4 regions of the Paenibacillus sp. S-38 genome follow, and region 3 is predicted to be linked to each of the others. Evidence: riboswitches for the same ligand, from Rfam matches in the RefSeq annotation. Region 3 holds a riboswitch; each other region holds the start of a gene.

Region 1 (7,325 bases), 1.7 Mb from region 3:
GGGGGGGCGGCGACAGCGAGGTGCTTATCAAGCTCAATCATCCCACACCTCTCGCCTGGGTATCGATCGACCCGCAGTATACGATCGTGCTGGAGAACAAACGGATCAATTCGTTCATGAAAACCGAGGTCGATCCGCAGCTGTCCGTCCGCTGGAACCTCAGCGTGCTTAAGATTCTGGAGGTTCTCTCCGGCTGGATCGCATGGTAAAGGAGGATGACCGAAGATGAATGCCTTACGAAGCCGGATCGCCCACGGCTGGTCGATCGCCTGGAAGCAGCCTTTTGCCGTCATCGCCCTCTTCATCTATCATCTGGCCTGGGGCGTGCTGCTCTACAAGCTGATCCAGTCGGTCGTTCTGCCCCTCCTGCACCGTTACCCCGGGGAAGTGCTTCCCCGGGAGGCCGTTCAGCTGTTCTGGATCGAGGGACAGTTCCAGCTGATGAAAACCGACCTTCTCCAGCCCTACCTCTGGTGGGCGCTGGGGCTGCTCGCCCTGCGGATGGTGCTGCATCCGGTGCTGAACGCCGGGGTACTCTACTCGCTGCATAACCGCGATCTGAATGCAGGCTACCGGTTCGTGGAGGGAGTACGCCGGCTCAGCGTCCCCTTCTTCTCACTCTACGTTCTGCAGCTGCTGATGACGCTCGCTCCCTTGTACTGGCTGCTCCCCTACGCGGCCGGCCAGTATACGAAGCACTCTTCTTACCTGTCTTACGGCAAGGCGCTGCTGCTTCCCCTGGTCTTCTTCATCCTGTGGATCTTTCTCCTGCAGCTGCTCTTCCTCTTCCTGCAGATTGCGAAGACAGCCGGACGCTCGTCCCTCTACGCTCTGATCTTCGTCGTCCGTCATCTGCCCGCCATCGTCGCCGCGGGAGCGGCCGTGGCGGCCCTTGCCCTGCTGATCTCGGCGGCGGTCATGGCCTCCAGCTACCTCTGGGCCGGCTTCCTGGCCCTGATCGGCTACCAGGCGTACCGGCTGATCCAAATGTTCTTCAAAGTATGGGCGATCGGCACCCAATATGCCTTGTGGCTCGAGAAAGCCTGATGAACGAAAAGCCCGGACAGCCCCTATGCCTCGAATTGAAACGCCGCTTTCCATGCTGCTGCATGGGGAGCGGTGTTTTTGTATTTTCGACATCCCCATGTAAACATGCCGTAAACGCCGGAAAATCACCCTTTTCCGGAAATTTATGTATGCGCTTGCAATCCTTATTCTGTCTATAAACAAAAGGTTTCACTTTAAACGCCGGGTTTGTGACAACTTTGTGACACAAGCAGGAGAAACTCGAACTTACTCGAATATAGTTACTCGGTAATAAAAAATGAATATTTTGCCGAATTTCTGTCTCAGAAAACGGGGGATCCATTTTGGGTGAATTGATCTCGCTTCAGAGTGATCATAGGGAACCTTCAACCGAACCCTTCAGCTAACCTCGTAGGCACTTGGAAGGGGAAACTTCTTTGAAAAAGCAGCTTGTAGGACTCACACTCGCATTATCTTTGTTTTGCGGCATTTCCGTCGGCAGCGCTTACGCGGAAACCCCATTAAGCGCAGCGGTCAACGATGGCTTGGGCGCGTCGTACAAATGGTCCGGCACCACCAAGAGCGGCGGCTTCGACTGCTCCGGCTACACGGCCTGGGTATTCGCCAAATTCGGTGTCGACCTGCCTCACACCTCCAAGGGCCAAGCTGCTATGGGCACTTGGGTGGACCAGAACAATCTTCGTGCCGGCGATCTCGTGTTCTTCAACACAGACGGCAAAGGCATCTCCCACGTAGGCGTGTATGTTGGTGAAGGCAAGTTCTACCACTCCGCCACGAATCAAGGCGTAACAATCACGAACCTCAGTGACGGCTATTACGCCAAAAGGTATGTTACCGCCCGTCGCGTCCTCTCCGATGCTGCCTACGAGCAGCTCATGACCGACAAGTAACATCTGCGGCGTCACCCATCCTTACTACTTTTATTGAAGAAAGCCTTTTGGGCCTCCTCCCGTTCGCGGGCCGGACAAGCCCAAGAGGCTTTCTGTCGTTGCGTGGGTAAGTACAAGCACGCCGTCCAAGAAAGGAGCCCTCGACCCATGATTCTCTTCCTGCACCGCAAAGACCTGCGGACTGCCGACCTGCCCGCCTTCGATTATATCCATGCCTGCGGGTCGCCCTCCCTGCACGTGCTCGTGCTCGACCCGTTCCTCCTGCGCAGGGACCGCCACCGGGAGCACAGCGGCCGCAGCTTCCTAGCCCGCGCCGCCCGGCTGCAGTCCCTGTATGCCGCCCAAGGGCAGCGGCTGCACCTGCTCTGCGGCGAGCCGGCCTCCGTGGTCGGCGCGCTGCTCGAAGCCCACGCGATCCGCGAGCTCGTGTTCCACGAGGACCATACGCCTTACGCGTTGACCCGGGACCGCCTCCTGCGGGAAGCGGCGGCCCCGCGGGGCGTGCGTGTCACCGCTCTGGACGAGCAGGCCCTGGCGGACCTGCGCGATTTCCACCGTCATGCCGGCCGCAGCGAGCCGTACAAGGTGTTCACGCCGTACTATCGCCGGTGCGCGAGTACCTGCGGGAGCATTTCCGCCCGGCCTCCGCTGTTACCGTGGGCAGGCTGCAGACCCTGCCGCTGGCGGAGGGCTTCGCGGAGCGTTTCCCGCTGCCGCGGGAACTGGAGGAGACGCTGGACTCCTGCCGGCTACAGCCGCAGGGCAGCGAACCGGAAGCGGCGCTGGAGGACTTTCTCAGCGAGCGGCTGTCCGGCTACGCGCAGGGGCGCGACCGGTTCGACTGCGGGGAGACCAGCCGTCTCTCAAGGCACCTGAACACCGGGGCCCTCTCGATCCGGCATGTCTACGAGCGGCTGCTGGACTGCAGCGCCGGTGTTGAGCCGTGGCTGCGCCAGCTCGCCTGGCGGGACTTTTATTTGTACCAGTCGAGGCTGGACCCCCTGTTCTACCGCTACGAGCAGGAGTACGATCTGTCGGTGCTGCCCGAAGACGGCTTCCAGGCTTGGGCGGAAGCCCGCACGGGCATCCCGATCGTAGATGCGGCGATGACCGAGCTGAACGTGACCGGCTGGATGCCGAACCGGCTGCGGATGATCACCGCCATGTTCCTGACGAAGAACCTGCTCTGCCCCTTCCCTTACGGCGAGCGCTGCTTCCGGTACAAGCTGGCGGATTACGACAATGCGCTGAACCGCGGCGGCTGGCTGTGGTGCGCCTCGCTCGGCTTCGACGCGGCTCCCTACTTCCGTGTGATGAACCCCGTGACCCAGTCGCAGACCCATGACCCGTCCGGGGGATACATCCGCCGCTGGCTCCCGGAGCTCTCCGGCTTGTCCGACAAGGAGATTCACCTGCCCCGGCCGCATGCGGTCGTCGACTTGAAGGCCTCGCGGGCCCGGGCCATCGAGGTGTACAAAGGGATCTTAGCCTCGCGGTCCGAACGCCGCGGACAGGAATAACCTCCAGTCAGGAGGAGGCTGCATCGGGTCTGCGTGCCGAATCGCCAGCGGGGCCGTATCGTCCGGTCACAACGGAACCCGGTGGGGCCGAAGCGGGACCGGTCCGAAGACTGTGCGGTCCGCTGGACCAAGGTCCAGCCCTGATCCCACCGCGGGTCCGTTTCAGGGGTACCCCGAGGACGTTACAATAGAGGTATACCAAACGGGAACGCAATCTCCTCCCGAATCGAAAGGTGGACTCCTCTTATGAAACGTTGGTACCGCTCGGTTTCCGATAACAAAATCACCGGCTTGTGCGGCGGATTGGCCCAGTATCTGAACCTTGACCCTACCCTGCTTCGGGTGCTTGTCGTCATTCTGACCTTCGCCTCCAGCGGCAGCCTGATCCTCTTCTACTTCCTGGCGGCGCTCATGGTACCCAAAGAACCGTATTCCGGCTCCACCTTCCCGCATTCCTGATGAGCCCGGCCCCTTGCCAGTCTTGGTAAGGGGCTATTTCTTTTCGCCTGCCCGCCCCCACCGGGCTTACGCTAAAGAGACTCTGCTTGTTTTGACAATGATAATCTTTATCAATTACAATTGGGTTATTATCCGATCTATTATCCGATCTATTATCCGATCTATTATCCGAGCGTCAGCCGAATCCGAATCCGCCATAGGAGGCATCATTCCCATGTTAATTCAAACCCGCACGATTGTTGTTCAAAAAGGCCATGCCGACGCTGTAGTCGAGCGTTTCAGCCAAAGAGGCCCGATCGATGAGATGGAAGGCCTGCTCGATGTCAGCGTCATGGTCAACCGCTCGAAGAAAGAAGACACGGAAGAAGTCGTCGCCATGATCCGCTGGGAATCCGTCGATGCCTGGAAGAATTGGGAGAAGAGCCCCGCCCATATCCAGGGCCACCGCGACAAGAAGGGCCACACCCCGCCCGATTATGTGATCAGCTCGACCGTCAGCATGTACGAAGTGAAGGCCCGCCGCGAAGGGACGTTCGCGAAGCAGGAGCAGTAAGGAGTGCGCTCCTCCTCCGTGCAGCTTCAACTGACAACCTCCATCCGGCATGCCAAACCCGCGGGGTTCAATGCAGCTGCCACGGCGTGTCATGTGCAAAGCAAAAAGCCCGCTCATCCTGAATCCTGAGCGCGGGCTTTTTGCTGCTACTCTTCTCCTACCGCCACCGGGTTGTCCTTATACGAGATCCAGTCGCTCCAGCTGCCGGCGTACAGCTTCACGTTCTTCAGGCCCGCTTCGCTGAGGGCCAGCACGTTCGGGCAAGCGGTCACACCGGAGCCGCAGTATACGATGATCTCCTCGGCCCCGGCCAGCGGACTGAAGCGCTCCTTCTGCGCCTCCGGCGACTTCCAACCGCCCTCCGCCGTCAGGCTGTCCTTCCAGAAGTAATTCACCGCGCCGGGGATATGTCCGGCGGCCTTGTCGATCGGCTCCTCGATGCCCTGGTACCTCCTGGCCTCTCTCGAGTCGATCAGCACGGTCCCGGGACGCCCTTGGCGCGACCGGACGCCCTCCATGTCCACGAGCAGCTCGCCGCGTACCTTCGCTGCGAATTCCGCTTCATGGACCAGCGGCGGCTCTTCCGTCACCGGGTAGCCCGCTTCCTTCCATTTGGAGTACCCGCCGTCGAGTACATAGACCCGCTCATGTCCCAAGTAGGTGAGCAGCCACCACAATCGGGACGCATACGCCCCGCCCTGATCGTCGTAGGCGATCACGACCGAACCCGAGTGAATGCCTATGCTGCCGAAGGTACGGGAGAGCGCCTCCGCATCAGGGAGCGGATGACGGCCTCCATGCTCGATAACCGCCGAGGACAGGTCCTTCTCCAAGTCGAGATAATGCGCGCCGGGAATATGATCCTTCTCGTAGGCGATCCGCCCCGCATCGGGCTGTCCCAGGACGAAACGGCAGTCCACCAGAATCATCCGGTCGTCCGTACCGTGCTCGAACAGCCAGTCCACGCTAACCACATGCTTCATATGCCACACTCTTCCTCTCATGGGATGATATGCTGTATAGTACCCAGTATACACCCAGTTGGACCGGCGAGAAAGCAGGAGAAAAGTGAACCGCCACCGCCCGGTTCTCAGCGGCATTCCGGAGCGCCCGCTCCGCCAAAGGAGGCAAAAAACCATGCCCAGCGGCTTAACGGATGGAGAATCCCGGCATCTGTCCAAACGGAACACCCGGCAATGCGCCGCCTTCCGGCTGGCTCCGTTCACGGAGGAACATGGCCGGCTCGTCTGCGCCTGGACTTATCCCCCGCCCTATGATCTCTACAACTGGAAGCCTTGGGAGACCATGCTTGCGAGTGGCGAAGAATTCGCGGATCCCGAGATTCGCGAAAAACAGTACCGCAGCGTCCTGGATGGAGAGGGCCGGCTGGCGGGCTTCGCCCAGCTGTTTCCGATGGCCGGCGTCACGCGGCTGGGGCTCGGACTTCGGCCGGACCTGCGCGGCACAGGGCTCGGAGCCCCATTCGTCCGTGCAATCGCTGAGGAAGCCCTTCGGCAGAACCCCGGCCACGAGATCGACCTTGAGGTGCTGACCTGGAACACCCGGGCCATCCGGACCTACGAGAAGGCCGGCTTTGACATCACGGATACGTACGAACGGATGACACCGAACGGGCCGGCTGAATTCCACTGTATGGTGTGGACAAGCGAGCTCCCAGTGCCGCCCGATCATGTCGGCTGATGAGGGAAGGAGCATACCCCGATTATGAGAAAAGGGATAGGGACACTCCTGTGGGCTGCCTTCCTGCTCATTGGTTCGATCGTGTTTTACTTCGAGGCCTACCGCCCGGCCATCGGACCGGTCGGCAGCGGCGTGAAGGACAGCGAAGTCTTCGGGCAGTTCCTGTACGGCATGCTCAAGGGCGGCTGTGCGCTCCTCACCGGATTGCTTGGCGCAGCCGCTTACCGGCGAAAGCGCCGCACACATCCCTCTCCCAAGGAGGTCCACCTGATGTCACATGAACCCGATGACCCGGGCCTTGCCAAGCTGCCCCCGCAGCAGCTGGAGGCCCTGCGGGCGATCGCCGGCGTACTCGACCCCGCCGGCATCCCCTGGGCCCTGGGCGGCTCCGCCCTGCTCTATGTCCGGGGGCTCACCGGCCGCTTCCCGAACGACCTCGACCTGCTCGTGGACGAGGAGCAGGCGCCGCAGGCGTTCGAGCTGCTGAGCGCTCTCGGCCCGTCCGAGCTGCGCGCGCCCGAAGCGCCTTACTGCACGCTGCACTTCCGCCGCTTTACGCTCGGGAGGAGCAGCGCCGACCTCATCGGAGGCTTCGGCATCCGGCACGGCGCCGGGATCTACCGCCTGCTCTGGCGGCAGGGGGAAGCCCTGCCGCGGCTGCCGCTGTACGGCACCCCGGCCGGCATCCCCGTCACGTCTCTCGAAGACTGGTACGTGCTGTACCTGCTGCTCCCCGGGCGGGCCGACAAAGCCGCGCTGATCGAAGCGTACTGGAGGGACGGCGGTCCCCTGCAGAAGGACCGACTGCGCGAAGCACTGGAGAAGCCGCTTCCCGTGGAAGTACGCGAACGCGTCCTTACCGTGAACGGCAGGACCGATCCGCTCTGAGTCCGACCTTCCTTTAAGGAAACGGATATCCTTTCTTGCCGGTAATATTCTTTCTTGCCTCACCTTCATAGAACCCGGCCGCGGGACGATATATAACGGTAACCGGAGACACGGTCCCTGCCCGGGCGTGTCTCTTCTACCTCTTACATGTCCCTGTTCCAGGAGAGAAGGAGAACTGCATCCATGAATACACAGCATCCCGCACCATCCCGCGCCACCTCCCACGAGCAGTTTGGATCCAAGCTTCTTGCCGGCACCCTGATGACC
Region 2 (7,325 bases), 3.2 Mb from region 3:
ATATCCTGATAGAGCGTGCCGCCGAGCAGGGCATTGAACAACTGCAGTCCCCTGCAGATGCCGAAAGCGGGCTTGTCTATGGCCGTCACTTCCCGGAACAGGATCCTCTCCATCTCGTCCCGCTCCCTGCACGGCTCGCCGCACACCGGCTCGACGCTCTCCCCATAGAGCTCCGGATGCACATCATGCCCCCCTGTAAAAAGAAAGCCGTCGAACCGCTGAGCCATCGTGACAATGACTTCCGGATCCGTGGTTAACGGGAGCATGACAGGAATCCCCCCTGCAGCCTCAATCCCTTTCATGTAGCCCGGCAGCATCCAGTAGCTCTCTTTTTCCTTATCGTATAGCGGCAATACTCCGATCATGGGCCTTATCATTCTGAGTTCCTCCCCCGGACAGCGGTGTTTTCTAGTGAAATGTAAATCCCATTATATCCGATCTCCGGATGATAGGGATGGATTGTTATGAAATAATGACGGTGCGCCGGGTGGCTCCATTCGCATGGAAGCATAAGCGGCGGCCCCCAGCACACCGGATCTGCTGCCTAACGCCGCCTGAACCACTTGACACGCTTCAGACGAAAGCTTCAACGCGGTCTTCCGAATGACAGCCCGGACCGGATTCAGCAATCGGTCCCCCGCAGCCGACATGCCCCCGCCGATCATGATGAGCTCGGGATTGAACAGGTTGATGACGGCAGCAAGACCAAAGCCGAGCAGTTCCCCCGTCTCCTGCATCACTTCGATCGCCAGAGCATCTCCCCGATCGTAAGCATCGGAGATCATCTTCGCGGTGATTTGCCCGGGATCGTCCTTCACCCAGCTGCGGATGAGGCTCTCCCTGCCTTTTTCAAGCTCCTCTGTGAACGTCCTGACCATGCCTGTGGCAGAGACATACCTGCCAAGACAGCCCGAGCTTCCGCAGCGGCACGGCCTTCCTCCCCGGACGATGTTCATATGGCCGATTTCTCCGGCCGAAGCGGTATGGCCATACAGTACTCTCCCTTCAGCCAGAATGCCCGAACCCAATCCCGTCCCCAGTGTGAGCAGGACCATGTTCCGGCCCCCCACCCCTGCGCCAAACAACCATTCCCCATACAAATTCACGCGAACATCATTATCGATAAATACTGGAAACGGGAACTCTCGCTGCATCTCCTTCACCACGTGGATATTCTCCCACTGTGGAAAGTTGGGAGAAAAAATGGAAATTCCCTCCTGCGGATCCAGCAGCCCCGGAATCCCCATCCCCATGCCCAGCACCGAGTTTAGATCGATTGCTGCCTCCACAAGCATCATCTTTAGGATCGATTTGATTTTGTTCAGCACATGCGCCGGCCCCAAAGCGGCCTCCGTAAGATCGCTTCGTTCGATAACCGGCTTGAACGCCGAAGTGAAAACAGCCGATTTGATATTCGTGCCGCCCAAGTCAATCCCAATGATATAGTTCTCCATCCTCAGGGTCCCCCTTGTATCATTTTCTGCATAGTAGTGTACTCCTCAGGCCCTCTGCCATTAATGGAATTATGGGTTGAAAACATGGAATTTTGTTAGATTAAAAAGGTGGAGCTGCTTGCGTGGTTTATCCGGACTTCTACGTACAAAAGGAAAAGGACCCGCCCACGGCGAGTCCTTTGCTTGGCTGCACTTCTAATGAAAGAATGATATAAGTCCTTACACGCGTCTGGCTCCCACGTACTTTTTGCCCCAGTAACCTGTCGTGATGCTGGCTACCGAGACACCCGTGGAGCTGGCCGCCGAGATGAACTGGCCGTTCCCGGTATAGATCCCTACGTGGGAGACACGGCCGCCTTCGGCGAAGAAGACCAGATCCCCTGCCTGCAGATCCGTAACCGCGGTGCCTGCCGACTGGTACATCTCAACCGAGGTACGGGGAAGCTTGGTCCCCCACTGGGCGAATACGTAACCGACAAACCCCGAGCAGTCAAATCCGCCGGGAGAACTGCCGCCCCAGACATAAGGCGTCCCCATGTACTTGGACGCCGTCTGGAGGATCGACGATTGCAGGGTCTGCGTTGCCTGCGCCGGCTGCTGCACGGCCCCGGCCGCAATCTGCGGCTTGTACCAGGCCGGCGCATGATACCGGCCGTCTTGGTTGATGATCGCGATGCGGTTGTCGGCATCCCACTGGATGCGGTAACCGAAGGTTTCGGAGACGAACCGCAGAGGAAGATACACGCTGCCGTTCAAGAATTGAACCGCAGAGTCCAGTTGGACGGACTTTCCGTCCACTTCCGCCTTACGGCTGCCCGTCTGAAGGGCGATGGTCTGGCTGCTGTTCTTTAAAGTGACTTTAACAACGTCCCCGTCCTTCTCCCACCCGATCCGATAGCCAAGCTCTTCGGTCAGAGCACGCAGCGGAATCTGCATTTGATTGGCGTTATCGATGAAGGGCTGGGCCTCCGGAAATGGAACGAGACTGTCGTTGATTTGAATTTTAACATTGGTGGCCGCTTCCGCGCCCTGGGCATGAAGCATCCCAAGCACGCCTACGGCAGAAAATGCGCACGACAAAACAAGCTTTCGGTAAAAACGAAGATTCAACCTGATTCCTCCTGCGGCCTCCGAGGTTAGTTGACGGATTCGGAAGAGGCTGCTCCCTAGTTCGATAAACCGAACATTCACCCCATGTGAAGAATCCCCCGTACCAGATCTTTTGCTGAACTGGATTCGGCCTGTATTTTTTTATTAGACTAGCACAGCCTTTTTGTGATGTTCAAACCATGAAACAGTGGATTTCCTAATATCTTCCTTATATCGGCGAGGTTTACGATTTTCGACACAACTTTAACAAATTATTCAAAATAAAATAGACCGCCGCTTGGTGAGCAGGCGATCTATCATAGTGATGGTCAAACCATAGATAATGGTCATAGAACCTAAGTAGAGGTTGGATAAATTAGCATCACATCCGCTGTCGAGCGGTTGTCCGGCTAAGTATGGGCAAAAGACCAAGCTGTCGTTCCCGGACGGGATGGAGCTACATAGAAGCCAGTCTTCACCCTGACAGACAGGGTTCCGCCGTAGAGTGTGCAGGCTGCCTCGGCATCAATGGCGCAGGGCGCTTGGGGCCCCGTGCACGCGGCATGCGTTGCGGGCTGATCCCGCCTCCGCTACGGCGTCGTGCCTGTGCCGGTATCCACCGCCTCGCCTACCGCCGCCTCCGGTGCCGGCGCCTCCGCTTCTCCGCCGCCCGCCGTCTGCGGCGCGGGCTCGCTTCCGGCCGGCTTCGCGGTGCCGTCCGCCGCTCCGCCTGCGCCGGCCGCTGCACCCGTGCCGGCGTCTCCGCCCGCTGCCGGCGCAGTGCCGTCCGCCGCTCCGCCCGTGCCGGCGTCTCCGCCTGCTGCCGGCGCGGTGCCGCCCGCCGCTCCGCCTGAGCCGGCAGCTCCACCCGTGCCGGCGTCTCCGCCCGCTGCCGGCGCGGCGCCGCCGCTCGGCGTGCCGCCCTCAGCCGCAGGCTGGCCGCCGGTCTGCTCCTTCGCGGCACCGGCCTCCGCCGGCCGTACCTCGCCTTTGGCAGCCGTCGCCGTAGACGCCTGGGCCTGGGCTCCCTCAGGATTCCCCGTATTTCCCGGGGAATCCTGAGGTGCCGCTGCCGCAGCGGGAGCGGCCGGCGCTTCTGCTGCGGCGGTCTCGCTTTCCCCGGACCGTTCCGCATACTTCGGCGCGTTCTCGCCGTTAACCCGCTTGCGGCCCCCGGCATAGGCGCGGTATTTTTCCGGCTTGGCAAAAGCCGTCACCGGCACATCCTTGAGCGCCCGGCTGACCACCTCCTTGAACAAGGCGGCCGGGTATTTGCCTCCGGTTGTCGTCAGATAGTGATCCTTGTTCGTCTTCTCATAGCCGAGCCACACGGCCGCCACAATCTCGGGCGTATAGCCGACGAACCAGGCATCCTTGGACCCGTCGATCTGGCTGCCCCGGCGGTCCTTGAATTCCGGCGTGTCCGGCAGCTGGGTCGTCCCTGTCTTGCCGGCCACCGGCCTGTCCATCCTCGCACTGAGGCCGGTCCCTTCCGTGACGACCTTCTCCAGCATCCTCGTCATCGTATAAGCCGCACCCGGGTCGAGCATCGGCTCAAGCACCGGCTGCGCTTCCTGGCCGACCAGATTGCCCTGCGCATCCGTGATCTTGCGGATCGCATACGCCTTGGCGAGATTACCTTTATTGGCAAACATTGTATAGGCCTGCGCCATCTGCAGCGGGGAGGTGCCCTTGCTCATACCGCCCAGCGCAATCCCAAGGGTACGATCCGCTTCCTGCAGCGGCAGCCCGGCCTTGCGGCCGAACTCGAGCCCCCGGTCGATCCCGATCTCCTTCAGGAGGGCGACGGCCGGAATGTTGTACGATTCGATCAGCGCTTCCTCCAGCGTGACCCACCCGTGGAACTGCCTCCGGTAGTTCATGGGTGTGTATCCGCCGCCGAAATCCGTCTCCGTATCGTAAATCTGGTCCCTGGGCCCGTAACCGGCTGCCAAGGCGGGCGCATAGACGAGCAGCGGCTTGATCGCCGATCCGGGCTGGCGTTCATTCTGAGTCGCGTAATTGAACTCCCGGAACTTCGGGTCCGGATTGCGGGAGCCTACGATCCCCAGCACCGCCCCCGTCTGCGGCTCCATCAGGACGATCCCGCTCTGCAGCCCCCCTTTATCCTCGGGGAAAAAGTCGGGATTCCGGTATACCTCTTCCGCCGCCTTTTGCACCTTGGGATCGAGGTTCGTGTGAATATGCAGGCCGGAGGACAAAATCTGCTGCTCCGTCAGTCCATACTTCTGGGAGGCTTCGTTGATGACATGGTCGATATAGGAGGGATAGATCTTAGCGGTCTGCTGGGCAGCCGGTGCGGCAAGCTTGATCTCTTCCTTCATCGCCTCGTCCCGCTGCGCCGGCGTGATTTTCCCCTGATCGGCCATGAGGGACAGCACGAGGTTCCGCCGTTCCTTGGCGTCCTCAGGCTTCTTCACGGGCGAATAATTCGTCGGAGACTTGGGAATCCCGGCGAGCAGGGCACTTTCCGCCAGCGTAAGCTGGGAAGCATCCTTGCCAAAATAAGTCTCGGAAGCGCGCTGCAGTCCCCACGCCCCTTCCCCGAAATAAATGTAGTTGAGGTATTTTTCGAGAATCTGATCCTTGCTGTATGTATCTTCAATCTTCAGCGAAGCCACGGCCTCCTTCAGCTTCCGCTGATACGTCTGCTCCGGGGTGAGCAGCATCGTTTTGGCCAGCTGCTGGGTGATCGTGCTGCCGCCCTCTACCGTATACCCCGACTTCAGGTTCTGGTATAACGCGCGTGCAATCCCCTGGTAATCCAGCCCCTGATGCTCGTAGAACCGCGAATCCTCCACAGCCGTAACCGCATCCAGCATGATCTTCGGAAAATGGCTCAGCGGCATATATTCCATCCTTGCGTTCGTCAGCTCGGTAATCACGGCGCCGGTGCGGTCATAGAAAAAGGTCGAACGGGCCGGCTCCTTGTCCAGCAGCGAAATGTCCATAGCGGTGTACATCTGCCGGTACGTCTGATACCCCCAGCCGAGACCGCCAAGTCCGACAACCGCAAGCACGGACCCGAGCAGAAGCAGGATGATTTTGAAGGGAGACGCTTTTTTCTTGGGCTGCTGCTGTGTTTCCTGAGAAGGCTCCATACCTTAATCCCCGCCCTTACCTTTTTTCAGGATTATTACCCGAAGAGCGGCCAAGGTAAACAAGCAGGCGGATCAACGCCTTCCTTGTCGCTCCCCCTCCTCTTCATGGCTATGCTACAATGGAAGGCAGGCAGGGATAGTCCCATCATCCATTAGGTATGTTGCGCGTTAATCTGGAGTACATAGAGCAGAACCGCGAGTCCATTTCAAAAAAAGGAGCCGGCATCTGACGGATGCCGATCTTATGCGCAGGGGGGATTGCAGCAGATGATCCAGCAAGGGATAGCGGACAGGTGGGTCCGCAGCGAACGGGAGGCGGCCCTCGCCTCCCGGGCGGAGCGCTTGGCGGCTGTGTTCGCGGAGCGGGCGCCGAAGCATGACGAGGAGGGAAGCTTCCCCTTCGACAACTTTGCCGACCTCCGGGCGGACGGCTACCTTGCGCTTACGGTGCCAAGGGAACTCGGAGGCGAAGAAGCCTCCTTATATGAGCTCGTGCTCGCTCAAGAGCGGCTGGCCCGCGGAGACGGCTCCACGGCGCTTGCAGTGGGCTGGCATCTCGTGCAGATGTTCCATCTGCGCTACACGAGGTCCTGGCCTGAAGCGCTGTACGCTTCCTTCTGCCGGGAGGTGGTGGAGCACGGCGCGCTCACCAACCTGCTGGCGACGGAGCCGGCGACCGGGTCGCCGAGCCGCGGAGGCAGACCGGCTACCACGGCCCGGCGGACCGATGGCGGCTGGCTCCTTCACGGGCGCAAAACGTTCAGCACGCTAAGCCCCATCCTCCGGCAGTTTACCGTGACGGCCGCGATAGCGGGAACGGAGGATATCGGTGAATTTTTTGTACGCCGGACGGACGCGGTGCGGGTGGAAGAGACATGGAACACGCTCGGCATGAGGGCTACCGGCAGTCATGATGTCGTTCTGGACGGGGCTTTCGTCCCGGACGCCGAAGTCATCCGCCTCACATCCGAGGTGAAGCATCCGGCGGAAGAGGACACCGGATGGCTGCTCCATATTCCGGCGTGCTACCTCGGGATTGCCTGGGCGGCCAGGGATTGGGCGCTGGACTATGCGCTGACCTATACCCCGAACAGCCTGAGCGCCCCGATCTCGGAGCTGCCGCATATCCGCCGCCAGATCGGGGAGATGGAGGCGGAATGGATGACGGCGCGCACGCTCCTCTACACGGCCGCCGACCGCTGGGATGCCGACCCGCAGGGCCGCCTCTCGATGAAGAGCGAGATCGCTCTCGCCAAGTATACGGCCGTGAACAGCGCGCAGCGGATCGTCGACCTGGCCATGCGGATCGTCGGCGGAGCCAGCCTCTCGCGCCGCTGCCCGCTTGAGCGGCTCTACCGCGATGTCCGCGCAGGGCTGCACAACCCGCCGATGGACGATATCGTCATCGCGGGGTTGGCTGCCCGGGCGCTCGCCGAGCGCGAGAAGCGCGTGCAGCACCCCGGCGGCGAGTAGCCGCGGGGGTGCGACGGCCGGGCGCCTCGCTGCGGCGCGGGGGCGACCGGGCGCGGGCAGCTCGCGGGCCCTCGCCCGGCGCTGTGCTGCAGCGTGGGGGCGACGCCTGGGCGCGCTCTGCTCGCGGGCGCCTCGCCGGGCGCAGTCCTGCGGCGCGGGGGCGACGCTCGGGCGCGCTCTGCCCGCG
Region 3 (7,325 bases):
CGGCGCTGACCTGTGTGCCGCTGTTCGACGACCATCTCTGCCTCGTGCTGCCTGAAGTGCATCCGCTTCAGGGTAACGAAGAAGTCGACATCCGCGATCTCCACGAGCTGCCGATGATCCTCTTCTCCCGCGGCACGTGGTACCGCGTGCTCATGGACGAGATGTTCCACCGGTACGAGGTGTATCCCGACGTCAAGATGGAGATCGACTCCTTCGAGGCCATCATCCGGCTGGTCTCTACCTGCAAGGCGGCTACGCTTCTGCCGGAGTCCTATCTGCGGCACAACTGGCTGGCGGACAACGAGGTCACCGTGCGTTACATTCCCGAGCTCGAGCAAACGAAAAGAACGACTTCCCTGCTGTTCACAGAGGATGCCGTTCTGGAGCCTTCCATACGCCGGTTTATCGACCATGCCGTCCTTCACTTCCGTTCGGAGGGCGGCACCCCCGCACCATAGGCGGATCCTGGCGCGGGAAAATCCGTTTCTTCTATTATATAGCGATATTCGCGGAGATGGGGAACGCCGGCCGGACCTATGGCCCCGGCTTCTCCTCCAGCCCGAGCTTCCGTGCCGCATAGGCTGTCGTCCCGGCCTGCAGCAGAATGGTGACAAGCACGGCCAGGAAGGTGACCGAAGCGATGATATCCGCATGCTCTACGCCCATCCCCACCACCATGCCGGAGAGTGCGGCCGGAATGACGCCGGTCTCGCGCACCCAGAACATGAAGAGCAGTTCATTGCGCTCCCACTGCGCCCGAGTGTCGGGAAGAGCGCACAAGAGAACCGTGATCGGCCGGGAAATCAGCATGAAGATGGCGATGACCCCGAGACTCGGCCAGAGATAGTCCAAGATGATCCCAAAGTCGACCTGGCTGCCGAGCAGGATAAAGATCAGCATCCGCAGGATGACCGTGAGGTTCTCCGCCACATGATGGAGCTCCTGCTTCCGGTCGGCAAAATCCAGCCCGAACAGCTCCGCATTCCCCCAGATGAGCCCCGCGGTGAAGGTGGCCATGAACCCGCTCACATGGAGCATCTCCCCTGCAAGATACGCGCCCACCGCAGCCACCAGCATCACGATCCCCGAGTAGTCCCGCAGAAAGCCGTACGACATGTGGGCCGCCAAGAAAGCAAGGACAAATCCGATCGCAATCCCGAGCCCGATACCGCCCAGCGCGGTAATCAGGAACTCCTTGACCGAGCCCCCTACGGAGATCGCTCCCCCGCCGGTTACCGCAGCAAGCAGGGTAAACGTAAGAATCGATCCGGTTGCGTCGTTAAAGGCGGATTCGCTTTCCACCGTCTCCCTGACTTTGGCCCGGATTTTCACCTGCTTGAAGACGGGTATCAATGTCGCCGGGTCGGTTGACGAGATGATGGCACCCAGGAGAAGCGCGTACATCCACGGCAGATGAAGCAGCCAATGGGAAGCCGCCGCGACGATCGCACACGTAATGAGCACGCCCGGAACCGAGAGCAGCGTAAGCGTAAGCCAGACCTTCTTGAGACCCCCGAGCCGGATATTGCGCCCACCGTCAAAGAGGATCAGGGTGGAGCCCACCGTCAGAATGAACTGGTTCGTAAAGGAGCTGCTCGGCTCCTCAATCCAGTGGAGGAGGGGGCCAAGCGCGATGCCGGCAAGCAGGAACAGCGCAACGTCCGGAAGCTTGAGAAGACCGGCCAGCCGGCCCACCAGCATTCCCGTCAGCAGGACGATGACAAGCAGATACATTACATGTTCCAGTGAAATTCCTTGTTCCATTTCGTCATCCCACCATTTTGATTTGCTTAATCGTGTTGTTCGTGAACGCCGGCCCGTTAGCGGATAACCGCATTCTCGAAGGTCTCGATCTGCTGATTCGTCCCGATAATGACCATAATGTCCTTCTCTTCCACCGTATCGGTTGCGGTAGGGGCAATGATGACGCCATCCTTCTTGTTGATGGCCACCACACTGCAGCCGTACCGCGCGCGCGTATCAAGCTCCTTCAGCGAACGGCCGGACAGACACCGTGGAACGGCCAGCTCGGCAATCGTATACTCTTTCGAGAGCTCGATATAGTCCAGCAGATTCGGCGAGACCAGCTGGTGCGCCACCCGGATGCCCATATCGCGCTCCGGATAGATGATCCGGTCCACACCGATCTTGCTCAATACTTTGCCATGGAGCTCCGAGAGCGCTTTGGCCACAACCGTACCGACACCGATATCCTTCAGCAGAATGGCCGTCAGGATGCTCGACTGGATATCATCCCCGATCGAGACGACCACACAGTCGAAGTTGCGGATGCCGAGAGACCGCAGGACCTCTTCATCCGTAGCGTCGGCTACGACGACATGGGTCAGCTTGTCGGCCATTTCCTCGACAGACTCCTCATCCTTATCAATGCCGAGCACCTCATAGCCAAGCTTCATGAGTTCCTTTGCTACGGAGGAGCCGAAGCGGCCCAGTCCGATGACAGCGTATTGACTGCGTTTCATGTGTTGTTGTTCCCCTATCCAATCGTAATTTTACCTTCCGGGTAACGGTATAATTCTTTCTCGGCTTTAGGTCCGAGAGCATAAGCTAAGGTCAGCGGGCCGAGCCGGCCGGCGAACATCGTAAGCGAGATCATTACTTTGCCGAACTCGGTTAGATCCGGTGTCAGCCCCATGGTGAGTCCCACCGTTCCGAAAGCCGAGGTCACCTCGAACAGTATCATCAGGAAGGAATGATCCTCGGTGGTCGTCAGCAGCATCGTAACGAAGATCACCAGGAACAGCGCGATCATCGTCAGGGTGATGGCTTTGAGAATCCGGTCCTTGCCAAGCCGGTAATGGAAGAGGACGATGTCTTCCTTGCCCCGGATCATGGCCACGATCGCCCCCACCAGTGTAGTGAAGGTGGTCGTCTTGATCCCCCCGCCCGTAGAGCCCGGCGAAGCACCGATGAACATCAGAATGATGGTAAAAAACTGACTCGCCTGCCGCATTCCGGCGATATCCACCGTGTTGGCTCCCGCCGTACGGGGGGATACGGATTGGAAGAGCGAGGCTAAGAACTTGCCTGACCAGGTCAGCGGGCCCAGTGTCTTCGCATTCGTCAGCTCGAACAAGAAGATGACCACCGTGCCGATGACGATCAGCAGTCCCGTGGCGCTCAGCACCACTTTGGAATGCAGCGACAGCTTCTTGATCCGCTTATATTCAATCAAATCGGAGATCACGATAAACCCGAGACCTCCAAGAATAATTAACATCATGGAAACCAGGTTAATCACCCAGTCGTCCGCGTAGGCGGTAAGGGAACTGAATTTCCCCGTAACCGATCCGAACAGGTCGAAGCCTGCATTATTGAAGAAAGAGATCGCATGAAAGATTCCGTAATAAATGCCCTTAGAGACTCCCAGGTCGAACGACCAGCGGATGGAGAAGATTACTGCGGCTATCGCCTCGATCGTCAGCGAGTACCGAATCACCTTGCGGATGAGCCGTACGATCCCTTCCATCGAGCCTTGATTCATCGCCTCCTGCAGAATCAGCCTTTCCTTGAGCGATATTCTTTTCTTGAGTACGAAGGCGAACAGCGTCGCCATGGTCATGAACCCAAGTCCCCCTACCTGAATCAGCAGGATGATGACAATTTGTCCGAAGACAGACCAGTACGTTCCCGTGTCGACGACAACCAGACCGGTCACACAGGTGGCGGAGGTTGCGGTGAATAAAGCATTGAGGAACGGTGTCGACTGACCGCTGGCTGTGGCCACAGGCAGCGACAGAAGAATACTGCCAATCAGAATAATGGCTGCGAATCCGAGCACCAGAATCTGCGGCGGCTTCAGCTCGAATTTCTTGGCGGCTGGCTTCAAATATCGTACACCTCGGTTCTCGAAATAAAGGCTTTTTTGCGCAAAAAAAAGACACTGGAAACCCAATGCCAAAAAATAGGTTCCTGTAACAAAGCCTACGAGGTTAGCTGACGGATTCGGATGTACAGGCACCCTATCATCACCGGCCTTAAACGGCCTTTGGATGAATTCACCCCTAAACTCATGGTTCCCCCGTTTTCCTTAAGAAATTCGGCTTTTTATTCAATTGATTTGAATTATAATCCTCTTTACTCTGCAGCACAAAGGCGTAATTCACCTAAAAGTCACGATAATCCCCTGGAAAGGGTATTTGTAAGCGTTATCTCCCTATTGACGCTCTCCCAATCATCTGTTTTCCTGCGCTTGCTCTTGAAATCATTGGATTTCGCGGAAGCATGTATGCTAATTTAGAAGAATATAATATACCTCACCCATTTCTGTCCCAAAAGGAGCTGTCCATGTCCAAGCGAATCAAGGAGCCGTCGCTTCTGCTGCTTGCCGTGATCGGATGCATTCTTTATTTCGGTGTCAACCTGTTCAGTCCTTATATGGAGGATGCCGAACGGATGGAGGAAGCGACTGAGGGGGTTCCCTCCGTTACACAGGGGCAGGCCGCCGATGCCGCCCTGCGCTTTGCCAGGGAGAAGCTGGGCCTCCGAGCGGAGAATCCCGCGACCCATGTGATCTACCAGGCCGTAAAACAGCAGAGCGGCTATCTGCAGAAAGAGCGGCTGTACGACGAATATCAGGAGCGCTTCGGAGAGAAACTTCCACTGGAGTTCTATGAGGTGGAGATCGGCGAACCGGACACCGGACTTACCCATTATATCCAAGTGAACTATACCAATCTCGGCATCATCGGCTGGGAAACCGGCCGTTCGGCTACCGCCCGCAGCGAGGGCGTCTCTTCGGAGAACGCTCCGGACTCCGAAGCCGTCATCCGGCAGACCCTGACCGATCTGGGGTATTCCCCGGATACGTTCGCCCTGGTTCCAGGCGGATCGAAGGCGCCGGGCCCGAATACCCTTCGGGTGTATCGGAGCAAAGCGGACACCATCGGTGAATCCCCGCTTGAGCTGCACGTCAAAGAAACCCGGGGCCGGATCACCTTATTCCGTCCCGAGTTTCCTGTGCCTGAAGCCTTCATCGACTGGCAGAATGCCCAGGATGACAAGGCCTCCCTGATGACCTGGACTTCCATGGGCCTGTCCACCGTCATGACGCTGACGGCCTTCATCCTGATTATCCGGGGCCGCCGCGACATCCGGTTCAGCCGAGGACTGGTCCTCACGCTGATCTTCACCGGCGTGTATCTGCTCAATAACTTCAACATGCTCCCGGCCTTCCGCACGGAGCACGGAAGCGGCCCGTCCGAGCCGCAGGCCGTATTCTACTTATGGTTCGTCAACATCTTCGTGCTGTTCATGGCGGCATCGACCTATCTGTCTCTGCTGGCCGGCAGGCAGCTGTGGCTGCGCAGAGGACTGAACCCCTGGCCGGTCTGGAGCGACGCCTCGTTCGGAGACAGCGTCCGTACGGCTATGGTCCGCGGGTACCTCTTCTGCCTGTTCGTGCTTGGCCTGCAGCAGGTCATGTTCTTCGCCGCCGCCGAGCTGTTCGATGTCTGGGCCGTGAGCGACCCGGCCGACTCGGTCTACAACATGCGGGTCCCCGGCGTCTTCCCGCTGATGGCCTGGGCGGCCTCCATCTCGGAGGAGGCCGTGTACCGGCTGCTCGGCATCGCCCTGGTGCTGTCGCTCACACGCAGCCGCTTCCTGGCGGTACTGCTGCCGAGCATCATCTGGGCGATGAGCCATACGCAGTATCCGATCTACCCGGTGTACACCCGGCTCATCGAAGTGACCGTCATCGGCCTCATCTTCGGCTATGTGTTCCTGCGCTACGGCTTCCTGACGGCGATCTTCGCCCATGCGGCGATGGACTCCATCCTGATGGGCCTGTCGCTGATGATCACCGGCAGCGCCGCCAACACCGCCGTGGGCGCATTCTACCTGCTCCTGCCGGCGCTGGCAGGCTGGCTGCTCTCCTGGCTTCACGACCGGTTCGGACCGAAGCCTAAGCCTCCGCGTGCTCCTCAGGAGCTTCCGCCGAATCCGCTTCCTCCGGCTCCCCAGCCGTAGCCTCCCCTTCCGTCCCGTTCAGGGACTGGAGGATGGTCAAGGCCAGCTTTTCTCCGATACCAAGAGGCTTAAAGTCTTCGGGCTGAGCCTCTTTTATTTTTTTGAGCGAGCCAAAATGCTTCAGGAGCGCCTTGCGCCGCTTCTCGCCGATCCCCGGCACCGAGTCCAGCGTGGAGACGACCATCGACTTGGCGCGGGTCTCCCGGTGGAAGGTGATCGCGAAGCGGTGCACCTCTTCCTGGATGCGCTGCAGCAGGTAGAACTCCTGGCTGTCCCGCGGCAGCGGAACGATCTCGGCCGGGTCGCCCATCAGAAGCTGGGCCGTCTTATGCTTCGCGTCCTTGACGAGGCCGCAGACCGGGATATAGAGCCCGAGCTCATTCTCGAGTACATCGACCGCCGCCGACAGATGGCCCCGCCCGCCGTCGATGACGATGAGATCCGGCATCGCCAGTCCTTCCTTGAGGACGCGCTCATACCGCCGGCGGACCACTTCCCGCATCGTCTCGTAGTCGTCCGGTCCCTGCACGGTCCGGATTTTGTACTTGCGGTACTCCTTGCGATCCGGCTTGCCGTCGGTGAAGACGACCATCGCCGATACCGGGTCGGAGCCTTGGATGTTCGAGTTGTCGAACGCCTCGATTCGCCGTACCGTACCTGTGCCCAAGTACTCACCGAGATTCTCGACGGCCTTCACCGTCCGCTCCTCGTCCCGGGCGAGCAGCCGGAACTTCTCGTCGAGCGCGACCCTCGCATTCTCGTTCGCCATGTCGACCATGTTCTTCTTGAGGCCGCGGCGCGGCACATGAACCTTGACCTTCAGCCAGCTCTCGAGCGCTTCCTTGATGTACTTCTTCGACTCCGGCGCGGCTTCCTCGTCTCCCTGCTGGGCCGCCGCTTCGGCCGTACCGGAGGTGTCTTCCACACGCTCGGCGGCAGCGGCCGCTTCGCCTTCCGCCCCGGTCTCCTCCTCGCCCCACGAAGGCAGGAACACTTCCTTCGGCAGGGCCGGATTCTCGCTGTAGTACTGCGTGACGAACGACAGGAAATCCTCGTAAGCCTCCCCGTAGTAAGGGAACATCGACGCATGGCGTTCAATCAGCTTCCCTTGGCGCATGTAGAGGATCTGGACGCACATCCAGCCCTTCTCGATCGCGAAGCCGAAGACGTCCCGGTCCGTCGCATCCGTCGTCGTGATCTTCTGCTTCTCCATCACCGTGTCAATATGCTGGATCTGGTCGCGCAGCTCCTTCGCCCGCTCGAAGTTCAGCTCCTCAGCCGCCTCCTGCATCTTTCGGCTGAGGTCCTTTTTGATCTCGTTATGCCCGCCGTTC
Region 4 (7,325 bases), 2.0 Mb from region 3:
TTGTGCGGCCGCGGTGCCAATTCATTAACGAACAACTCGCCGTCCGCGGTAAGGAACATTTCCACGGCGATCAGCCCAATGACATCCAGCTTCTCGGCGATCTGCAGTGCCATCTCTTCCGCCCGCTTCAGTACGCCTTCCAGCGCTCGGGCGGGAACAATGGAGAGATGCAGGATGTTGTTCACATGAATGTTCTCCGCCGGAGGAAAAGCCTTCACTTCGCCCCGCGGGCTTCTCGCCGCGATCACGGAGATCTCCCGCTCGAAGCGGATGAACTGCTCGAGCACGAGCTCCGTCTTAGCCCGGCTCAGCGTCACGTATGCCTCTTCGACTTCGTCCAGCGACCGGATAACCCACTGGCCTTTGCCGTCGTAGCCGCCGGTTGCTGTCTTCAGCACGCAGGGCGTGCCGAAGCGCTCCACGGCCTCCCGAAGCTCCGCGGCGCTGGTCACTTCCGCATACGGCGCCACCTTGACGCCTGCGGCTTCAATGGCACGTTTCTCGCGCAGCCGGTGCTGCGTCGTGTAGAGCAGTTTGCTGCCCTGCGGTACGTAGGACTCCCGCATGAGCAGCTCCGTTACGCCGGCATCGACGTTCTCGAATTCGTAGGTGATAACGTCGGCCTCTTCCGCAAGAATTCGTGCGGCCGCCGCGTCGTCGTACGCCGCCACGATCTGGCGGTCCGCCACCTGGCCGCACGGCGCATCCGGCGTAGGGTCCAGCGTCACGAAACGATAGCCCATCGCCTTGCCGGCCAGCGCCAGCATTCGTCCGAGCTGGCCTCCGCCAAGCACGCCGATTACGGATCCGGGTGGGGTCACTTGCTGCGGGTCGTACGCCCGGTTCTTGTCCGCTTCCTTCATGGTCATTCCAGCACGCTGCTTTCCATGACAGACTTCGCAATGCGTTCGCGGCGCTCCGTTACCCGCTGCTGGATTCCGCTGTCGAAGGCGCCGAGAATCTGCGCCGCGAGCAGGCCGGCATTGGTTGCGCCCGCTTGTCCGATCGCTACCGTCGCTACTGGAATTCCGCCCGGCATCTGCACGATCGACAGCAGAGAATCCAGCCCGTTCAGGGTCGACGTCTTCACAGGCACGCCGATAACCGGCAGAACGGTCTTTGAGGCGACCATACCCGGCAGATGTGCCGCACCGCCGGCGCCTGCGATGATGACCTTCAGTCCGCGCTCAGCCGCCGTTTCGGCATATTCGAACATCAGGTCCGGTGTCCGGTGGGCCGATACCACCTTCTTCTCGTATGCAACCCCGAGTTCATCGAGCACGTCGCACGCTTTCTTCATCGTTTCCCAGTCCGACTGGCTTCCCATGATGACTCCAACAAGAACCGACATTCAGGTACCCTCCATATGCTTGCTTTTCAATACATTTATGCAATCAAGGCCATATAAAACAAAACGTCCTTCCAGATAGAAGCTGCACATGCTCAAAAAAGCTGTTCAGTCTATGAGTAAGGACGACAAGAAGACTCCTAAGCGCAAGTTAAGGCCAGACACCTGCCGTGCCGACCTTCTTCATCAACGCTTACTCGTAGTCCAAAAATTTAAGGTTTTCGGGTAGAAACTATTCGGGCCATATTCCCGACATTATACGAGATTATTCGAATGTCATACGTATTTTTTCCAAGCTAATGATCTCTTTCAGTTTATCGGCTTTCACACAGGATGTCAACTCAAAAAGGCGAACATTTTTGTTTTCGATGTGATAATAGTTCGTATTTGCAGTTATCCATTTTATGTAATTTCCTGTTATTGGCTATCTGCTATTTTCAATTGCCTGAGCGTCCGCAGGCCTTCCTCAGCCTCTTCCGACGACAAGCCGCCTGCCTGCAGCAGGGCATCCTCCAGAAGCACCCACCGTTCGTACATTCGGATCCCTTCTTCTGCGGCGGCTCTCCACTCCAGCTCCCGCTGCCCGCCCTTTAACTCCTCTAGTCGATAAAACAAGGCATCCTCCGCCCAGGCATAGCTGCCCTGCTCCTCGTAATATCCGACAACCCTCGACAGGATCCCCTCACTCAACCCTGCTCGCCCCGTGATGTTCAGCGCCTCTTGAATTCGTCTGTTGAATTCTTCTCTCAGCTCGCCGAGGGCATCGTATTCGCGTCCGATCAGCAGGATCTCGAGGGATTTCTGTGCCGTCCGTCTGGCAGCCGTTTCATTCCCACTTTCCCGCTCCAGATCCGCCTGCGCTTTCATGAGATCCCCCATCGCCAGTACTTTGGCTGAGTCCAGTTCCCCATCCTTGGACAGCAGCGCAACCAGGTCCTTCACCGACAGCGCTCCGATCAGCTTGGAGCCTAGTCCCAGCATCTCCTTCATCGCCTGCTGCAGCAGTTCCATGGCCTCCTCCAGCCGTCTGTTACGGGCTAACTGCATCACGCGGCCAACCATCCCCCCTGCCTGCTCGATCATCCGTAGAATATAATCTCTTTGATACATACTTTCCCCTCTCTCACCCGCTGCTTTTCCAGCTTTTGATCTGCTTCCGCCAATGGTTCTCCGCATCATTTTATCCATTGTAACCCACATGCCCGCTGGGGTTAAGCCCCCGTGTCAATTATAGGAAGGGACTGGATGATTTTATCCATTGCCCCTCACTTTTAACGTGTGGTACGCTCTTAGAAGCCGAATCGCGCATGTATTTAGATGTACGTACGGGGGACGCATCACATGGGGTGAATGCACCGGCTGTCTGCCGCTGGCACTACTGCAGCGGAGCGGGCACCATGCTAGGGAACCAACCTTCTTCCCGAACCCGACAACTAACCTCGGAGGCTATGATCGACAACTGACGGCGGATTCTTGATCTCGCCGGACAGGTGCAACGATATGGAGGGATCCAGTTGAAAAGTCGCATCACGTCCATGCTGAAGGCATGTCTATTGACGCTGCCCGCAGCCGCAATTCTTGTATTCGCCAGTCCTGCACAGGCCGAGACCGTTCGGCTCGCCGAGGATATCAAGGTGCAGGTAAATGACAGCCTCTTGCAATTCTCGAATGCCCAGCCTTTCCTTGACGAGAACCATAAGCTTCAGGTTCCGGCCAGGGACATCGCTGACAAGCTGGGATACCAGCTTCAGTGGGAGCATGCCGGCGCTCAGATGAAGATCACCCTGAGCAGCACCACTACCACCGTTGTTTTTACCACAGGTGACCCTAACATTACAGTCAACGGCCAGCCTTCCGTTCAGGAAGCAGCTGCCAAGCTTGTAGACGGGCAAACCTACGTCCCTTTCCGGCTGCTTGCCGACTCCTTCGGCATTCAGACCCAGTGGGACAACCTGAACCGCATCGCCATTCTTGGAGTGGATGGTCAATACCATGCTCCAGCTTGGTACCGCCCCACGAAGATCGCTCCTCTCTATACGATGACGATCGAAGCCAGCGCTTCTGCCTATACAGCAGTCGCAGGGGAGAACGGCACGTTCGCAGCGAGAGACTACATGGGTAATCCTCTGAAGCTGGGGACGATTGCCGTAGATCCTGCTGTCATCCCTCTGGGGTCTAAGGTATTTATTGAAGGCTACGCGCACGACGGCCTTCCGGCTGGAGGCATGTACGCCGTTGCAACGGATATCGGTGGATCCGTGAAGGGGAACAAGATTGATATCTTTATGCCCGATGGGCGCCAAGCCGCATTGAAGTTCGGTATTCAGAACGTGAAGGTTCATGTGCTTGGCACGTAAAAACGGCGCTCCTAAAAAAGCAGGTCTCTTCATCGAGGCGCTCGGCCCTAAGCCGGCTGCCTCGATGGGAGGCCTGCTTTTTTTTGGCCTCTGCTTCCGGTGTATAGGTACGCCTTACCGGTCGAACCCTAAGCATGATCATGTGACGGAGGTGACCGACATGAATCAAGGTATCCGCAAGCTTCTGCTGTGTGTCCTAACATCGTTTTGTTTGACCGGTGCAGGCGTTCCTGCTCCGCGGCCCAGCGAGGTGGTTTGGAACGTGGAGACCGATCAGAAACTCATTGCCTTGACGTTCGACGACGGCCCCAACCCGGTCTATACGCCTCAGATTCTCGACCTGCTTCATGAGTATGGTGCCAAGGGGACGTTCTTCGTGATCGGCAAGCGGGTCCAGTTATATCCCGCCATCGCCATTCGTGAAGTGAATGAGGGACATGAAATCGCCAATCATACGTTTGACCATCATTTCCTCAAACACTATCCTGCCGAACAGCTTATTACGGAAATCCGCCAAACCCAAGAAGTCATTTTCGACATTACGGAGCAAATGCCGCATGTATTCCGGCCTCCCGGCGGTTTTTACAATGATGCTCTCCTCCAGTCCATGAAGGAAGACAAGCTTACGGTAGTCATGTGGTCCTGGTATCAGGATACAAAGGATTGGATGAAACCGGGTGCGGATAAAATCGTCTCCCAAGTGCTCAATAACGTGCACAACGGGGACATTGTACTCTTTCACGATCTTCAGGGGGATTGCAGCCAAACCGTTGAAGCACTCCGAAGCATTCTGCCGGAGCTGAAACAGCGCGGTTATGAGTTTGTTACCGTATCGGATTTGATCTCGCGAACCCGCAAATGAGCACAACAGCCGAGATCCCGACCATTTGTCCCAGGGGTCTTTTTGCTGTTCAGATACGAAAATGAAATAAGGCTTGGAAAGTTATCCACCTTCCAAGCCCGCAAATATTCATACAGATGCTCCGAATTAAATCGAGTCACCATACTCTTTAAAATCCATCTCGTGATCCCGGTTGTCTACGGCGCCGGGACCTTGTCCAGGAGCCTCCACACTTCTTACTTCCTCGAATGTACGTGTTTGGTGAAGACCGGTTGCTCCCGCCATATGCGTGCCCAAGTCGGCCAGTTCTTCATTGTTGTCATTATTTTGTACGCTGCTCATGGTTACCTCCTCTGATTGTGTTGCTATATACCGCTGCCTATAATTTAAATTTCTCAGGACTTGGTCTCGGATCTTCTGCTCCGTCTGGCGGAAGACAGACCGGACAATCCCACCAACCCGATTAAGCCCAGCCAGCCCCAATCCGCGCCGTCCTCACGGTCTGAGACGGCTAACGGCCGATAGCCCGCCATCCCGCCCGTCGTCGCCCTGATCTGCTGCTTGTTGATCAAAAATCCTGGTGTGCTTCCCGACAAGCCGAGCCCCGCATCGCTGCCAAATTGGGCTCCATTGGTGCTTTGTCTCACGGTCCCCATCGGGTTAGCCTGATCCACTCCGTTTTGTGCTGCGCCGTTCTCCGCACGAACCCACCCCGGCAGCATTCCGTACAAAGCCAGTAGGGCAACAATCGATATGGTTGTCCAGGTTTTGCTCATTTCTTTGTCCTCCCTGTTGTATTTCAACATCTCCTCTAGTTTTTTCTAACGGACTGTATAAAATACAAAGAAAGCAAAAAAGAATGCAAAAAAGCCCATTTGGACACATGGTCCAAATGGGCTCTTCATTGGCTTGGCGACGTTCTACTCTCCCAGGACCCTGCGGTCCAAGTACCATCGACGCTGGAAGGCTTAACGTTCGTGTTCGGGATGGGTACGCGTGGTTCCCTTCCGCCATCATCACCAAACGGTTTGTGTATCGGCCAGGATACACGGTAATACATATTCAAGGCAGCTTGTACCTTGAAAACTGGATATACATTCGGGTATATCATTTTGCGTTCCTTTGTGCTTCGCACAAAGGTCACTACCAAAATGATATATCCTCACTCGCTAGCTAAAGATCTAAACCTTAGTATTGCTGCCGCTTCCTTGCGGAAGCTGTTTGGATAAGCCCTCGACCGATTAGTATTCGTCAGCTCCACACGTTGCCGCGCTTCCACCCCGAACCTATCAACCTCGTCGTCTACAAGGGGTCTTACTGACTTGGGAAATCTCATCTTGAGGGGGGCTTCACGCTTAGATGCTTTCAGCGCTTATCCCGTCCGTACTTGGCTATCCAGCCGTGCTCCTGGCGGAACAACTGGTACACCAGCGGTACGTCCATCCCGGTCCTCTCGTACTAAGGACAGCTCCTCTCAAATTTCCTGCGCCCGCGACAGATAGGGACCGAACTGTCTCACGACGTTCTGAACCCAGCTCGCGTACCGCTTTAATGGGCGAACAGCCCAACCCTTGGGACCTACTTCAGCCCCAGGATGCGATGAGCCGACATCGAGGTGCCAAACCTCCCCGTCGATGTGGACTCTTGGGGGAGATAAGCCTGTTATCCCCAGGGTAGCTTTTATCCGTTGAGCGATGGCCCTTCCATTCGGTACCACCGGATCACTAAGCCCGACTTTCGTCCCTGCTCGACCTGTTTGTCTCGCAGTCAAGCTCCCTTATGCCTTTGCACTCTTCGAATGATTTCCAACCATTCTGAGGGAACCTTGGGGCGCCTCCGTTACGCTTTAGGAGGCGACCGCCCCAGTCAAACTGCCCACCTGACACTGTCCCCGCACCGGATCACGGTACCAGGTTAGAACTCCGATACGATCAGGGTGGTATCCCAACGGCGCCTCCACCCAAGCTGGCGCTCAGGCTTCTCAGGCTCCCACCTATCCTGTACAGATCGTACCAAAGTCCAATATCAAGCTGCAGTAAAGCTCCATGGGGTCTTTCCGTCTTGTCGCGGGTAACCTGCATCTTCACAGGTATTAAAATTTCACCGGATCTCTCGTCGAGACAGCGCCCAAGTCGTTACGCCATTCGTGCGGGTCAGAATTTACCTGACAAGGAATTTCGCTACCTTAGGACCGTTATAGTTACGGCCGCCGTTTACTGGGGCTTCGGTTCACAGCTTCGGGTTACCCCTAACCGCTCCCCTTAACCTTCCAGCACCGGGCAGGCGTCAGCCCGTATACTTCGCCTTGCGGCTTCGCACAGACCTGTGTTTTTGCTAAACAGTCGCTTGGGCCTTTTCACTGCGGCCCCCTCGGGCTATTCACCCTACCGAGGCACCCCTTCTCCCGAAGTTACGGGGTCATTTTGCCGAGTTCCTTAACGAGAGTTCTTCCGCGCGCCTTAGCATGCTCTGCTCGCCTACCTGTGTCGGTTTGCGGTACGGGCACCTTCTCCCTGGCTAGAGGCTTTTCTTGGCAGCCTGAACTCATGACCTTCGGTACTTAAGTTTCCCTCCCCATCACAGCTCAGCCTTATCGATGTGCGGATTTGCCTACACATCAGCCTCACTGCTTGGACGAGCATCCATCAGCTCGCGTCACTATCCTTCTGCGTCACCCCATCGCTCATAACGGTTCACGGTGGTACAGGAATTTCAACCTGTTGTCCTTCGACTACGCCTTTCGGCCTCGCCTTAGGTCCCGACTTACCCTGAGCGGACG

The links. Region 3 has a riboswitch for cyclic di-AMP ahead of ACP26L_RS06510 (TrkH family potassium uptake protein). Riboswitches for the same ligand answer to the same signal wherever they lie in the genome.
Region 1: another riboswitch for cyclic di-AMP. It lies ahead of ACP26L_RS34480 (C40 family peptidase); the one in region 3 lies ahead of ACP26L_RS06510 (TrkH family potassium uptake protein).
Region 2: another riboswitch for cyclic di-AMP. It lies ahead of ACP26L_RS27655 (NlpC/P60 family protein); the one in region 3 lies ahead of ACP26L_RS06510 (TrkH family potassium uptake protein).
Region 4: another riboswitch for cyclic di-AMP. It lies ahead of ACP26L_RS32915 (stalk domain-containing protein); the one in region 3 lies ahead of ACP26L_RS06510 (TrkH family potassium uptake protein).

The regions. Positions count from the first base shown of each region.
Region 1 is NZ_CP187970.1:7,870,472-7,877,796, forward strand. It holds gene ACP26L_RS34470 (M1 family metallopeptidase) at 1-209, shown strand, start outside; gene ACP26L_RS34475 (hypothetical protein) at 226-1,047, shown strand; cyclic di-AMP (ydaO/yuaA leader) riboswitch at 1,325-1,459, shown strand; gene ACP26L_RS34480 (C40 family peptidase) at 1,464-1,937, shown strand; gene ACP26L_RS34485 (deoxyribodipyrimidine photo-lyase) at 2,085-2,813, shown strand; gene ACP26L_RS34490 (FAD-binding domain-containing protein) at 2,915-3,457, shown strand; gene ACP26L_RS34495 (PspC domain-containing protein) at 3,704-3,916, shown strand; gene ACP26L_RS34500 (antibiotic biosynthesis monooxygenase) at 4,131-4,469, shown strand; gene ACP26L_RS34505 (sulfurtransferase) at 4,616-5,452, opposite strand; gene ACP26L_RS34510 (GNAT family N-acetyltransferase) at 5,607-6,170, shown strand; gene ACP26L_RS34515 (hypothetical protein) at 6,195-7,058, shown strand; gene ACP26L_RS34520 (methyl-accepting chemotaxis protein) at 7,242-7,325, shown strand, end outside.
Region 2 is NZ_CP187970.1:6,310,702-6,318,026, forward strand. It holds gene ACP26L_RS27645 (gamma-glutamyl-gamma-aminobutyrate hydrolase family protein) at 1-365, opposite strand, end outside; gene ACP26L_RS27650 (ROK family protein) at 429-1,454, opposite strand; gene ACP26L_RS27655 (NlpC/P60 family protein) at 1,674-2,564, opposite strand; cyclic di-AMP (ydaO/yuaA leader) riboswitch at 2,565-2,706, opposite strand; gene ACP26L_RS27660 (transglycosylase domain-containing protein) at 3,134-5,665, opposite strand; gene ACP26L_RS27665 (acyl-CoA dehydrogenase family protein) at 5,933-7,138, shown strand.
Region 3 is NZ_CP187970.1:1,360,955-1,368,279, reverse strand. It holds gene ACP26L_RS06525 (LysR family transcriptional regulator) at 1-458, shown strand, start outside; gene ACP26L_RS06520 (cation:proton antiporter) at 535-1,764, opposite strand; gene ACP26L_RS06515 (potassium channel family protein) at 1,821-2,483, opposite strand; gene ACP26L_RS06510 (TrkH family potassium uptake protein) at 2,498-3,850, opposite strand; cyclic di-AMP (ydaO/yuaA leader) riboswitch at 3,928-4,076, opposite strand; gene ACP26L_RS06505 (CPBP family intramembrane glutamic endopeptidase) at 4,309-5,991, shown strand; gene uvrC (excinuclease ABC subunit UvrC) at 5,927-7,325, opposite strand, start outside.
Region 4 is NZ_CP187970.1:7,556,408-7,563,732, forward strand. It holds gene purK (5-(carboxyamino)imidazole ribonucleotide synthase) at 1-869, opposite strand, end outside; gene purE (5-(carboxyamino)imidazole ribonucleotide mutase) at 866-1,351, opposite strand; purine riboswitch at 1,529-1,631, opposite strand; gene ACP26L_RS32910 (DUF6483 family protein) at 1,766-2,458, opposite strand; cyclic di-AMP (ydaO/yuaA leader) riboswitch at 2,633-2,811, shown strand; gene ACP26L_RS32915 (stalk domain-containing protein) at 2,863-3,705, shown strand; gene ACP26L_RS32920 (polysaccharide deacetylase family protein) at 3,866-4,567, shown strand; gene ACP26L_RS32925 (hypothetical protein) at 4,694-4,888, opposite strand; gene ACP26L_RS32930 (WGxxGxxG family protein) at 4,942-5,322, opposite strand; rRNA gene rrf (5S ribosomal RNA) at 5,454-5,570, opposite strand; rRNA gene ACP26L_RS32940 (23S ribosomal RNA) at 5,768-7,325, opposite strand, start outside.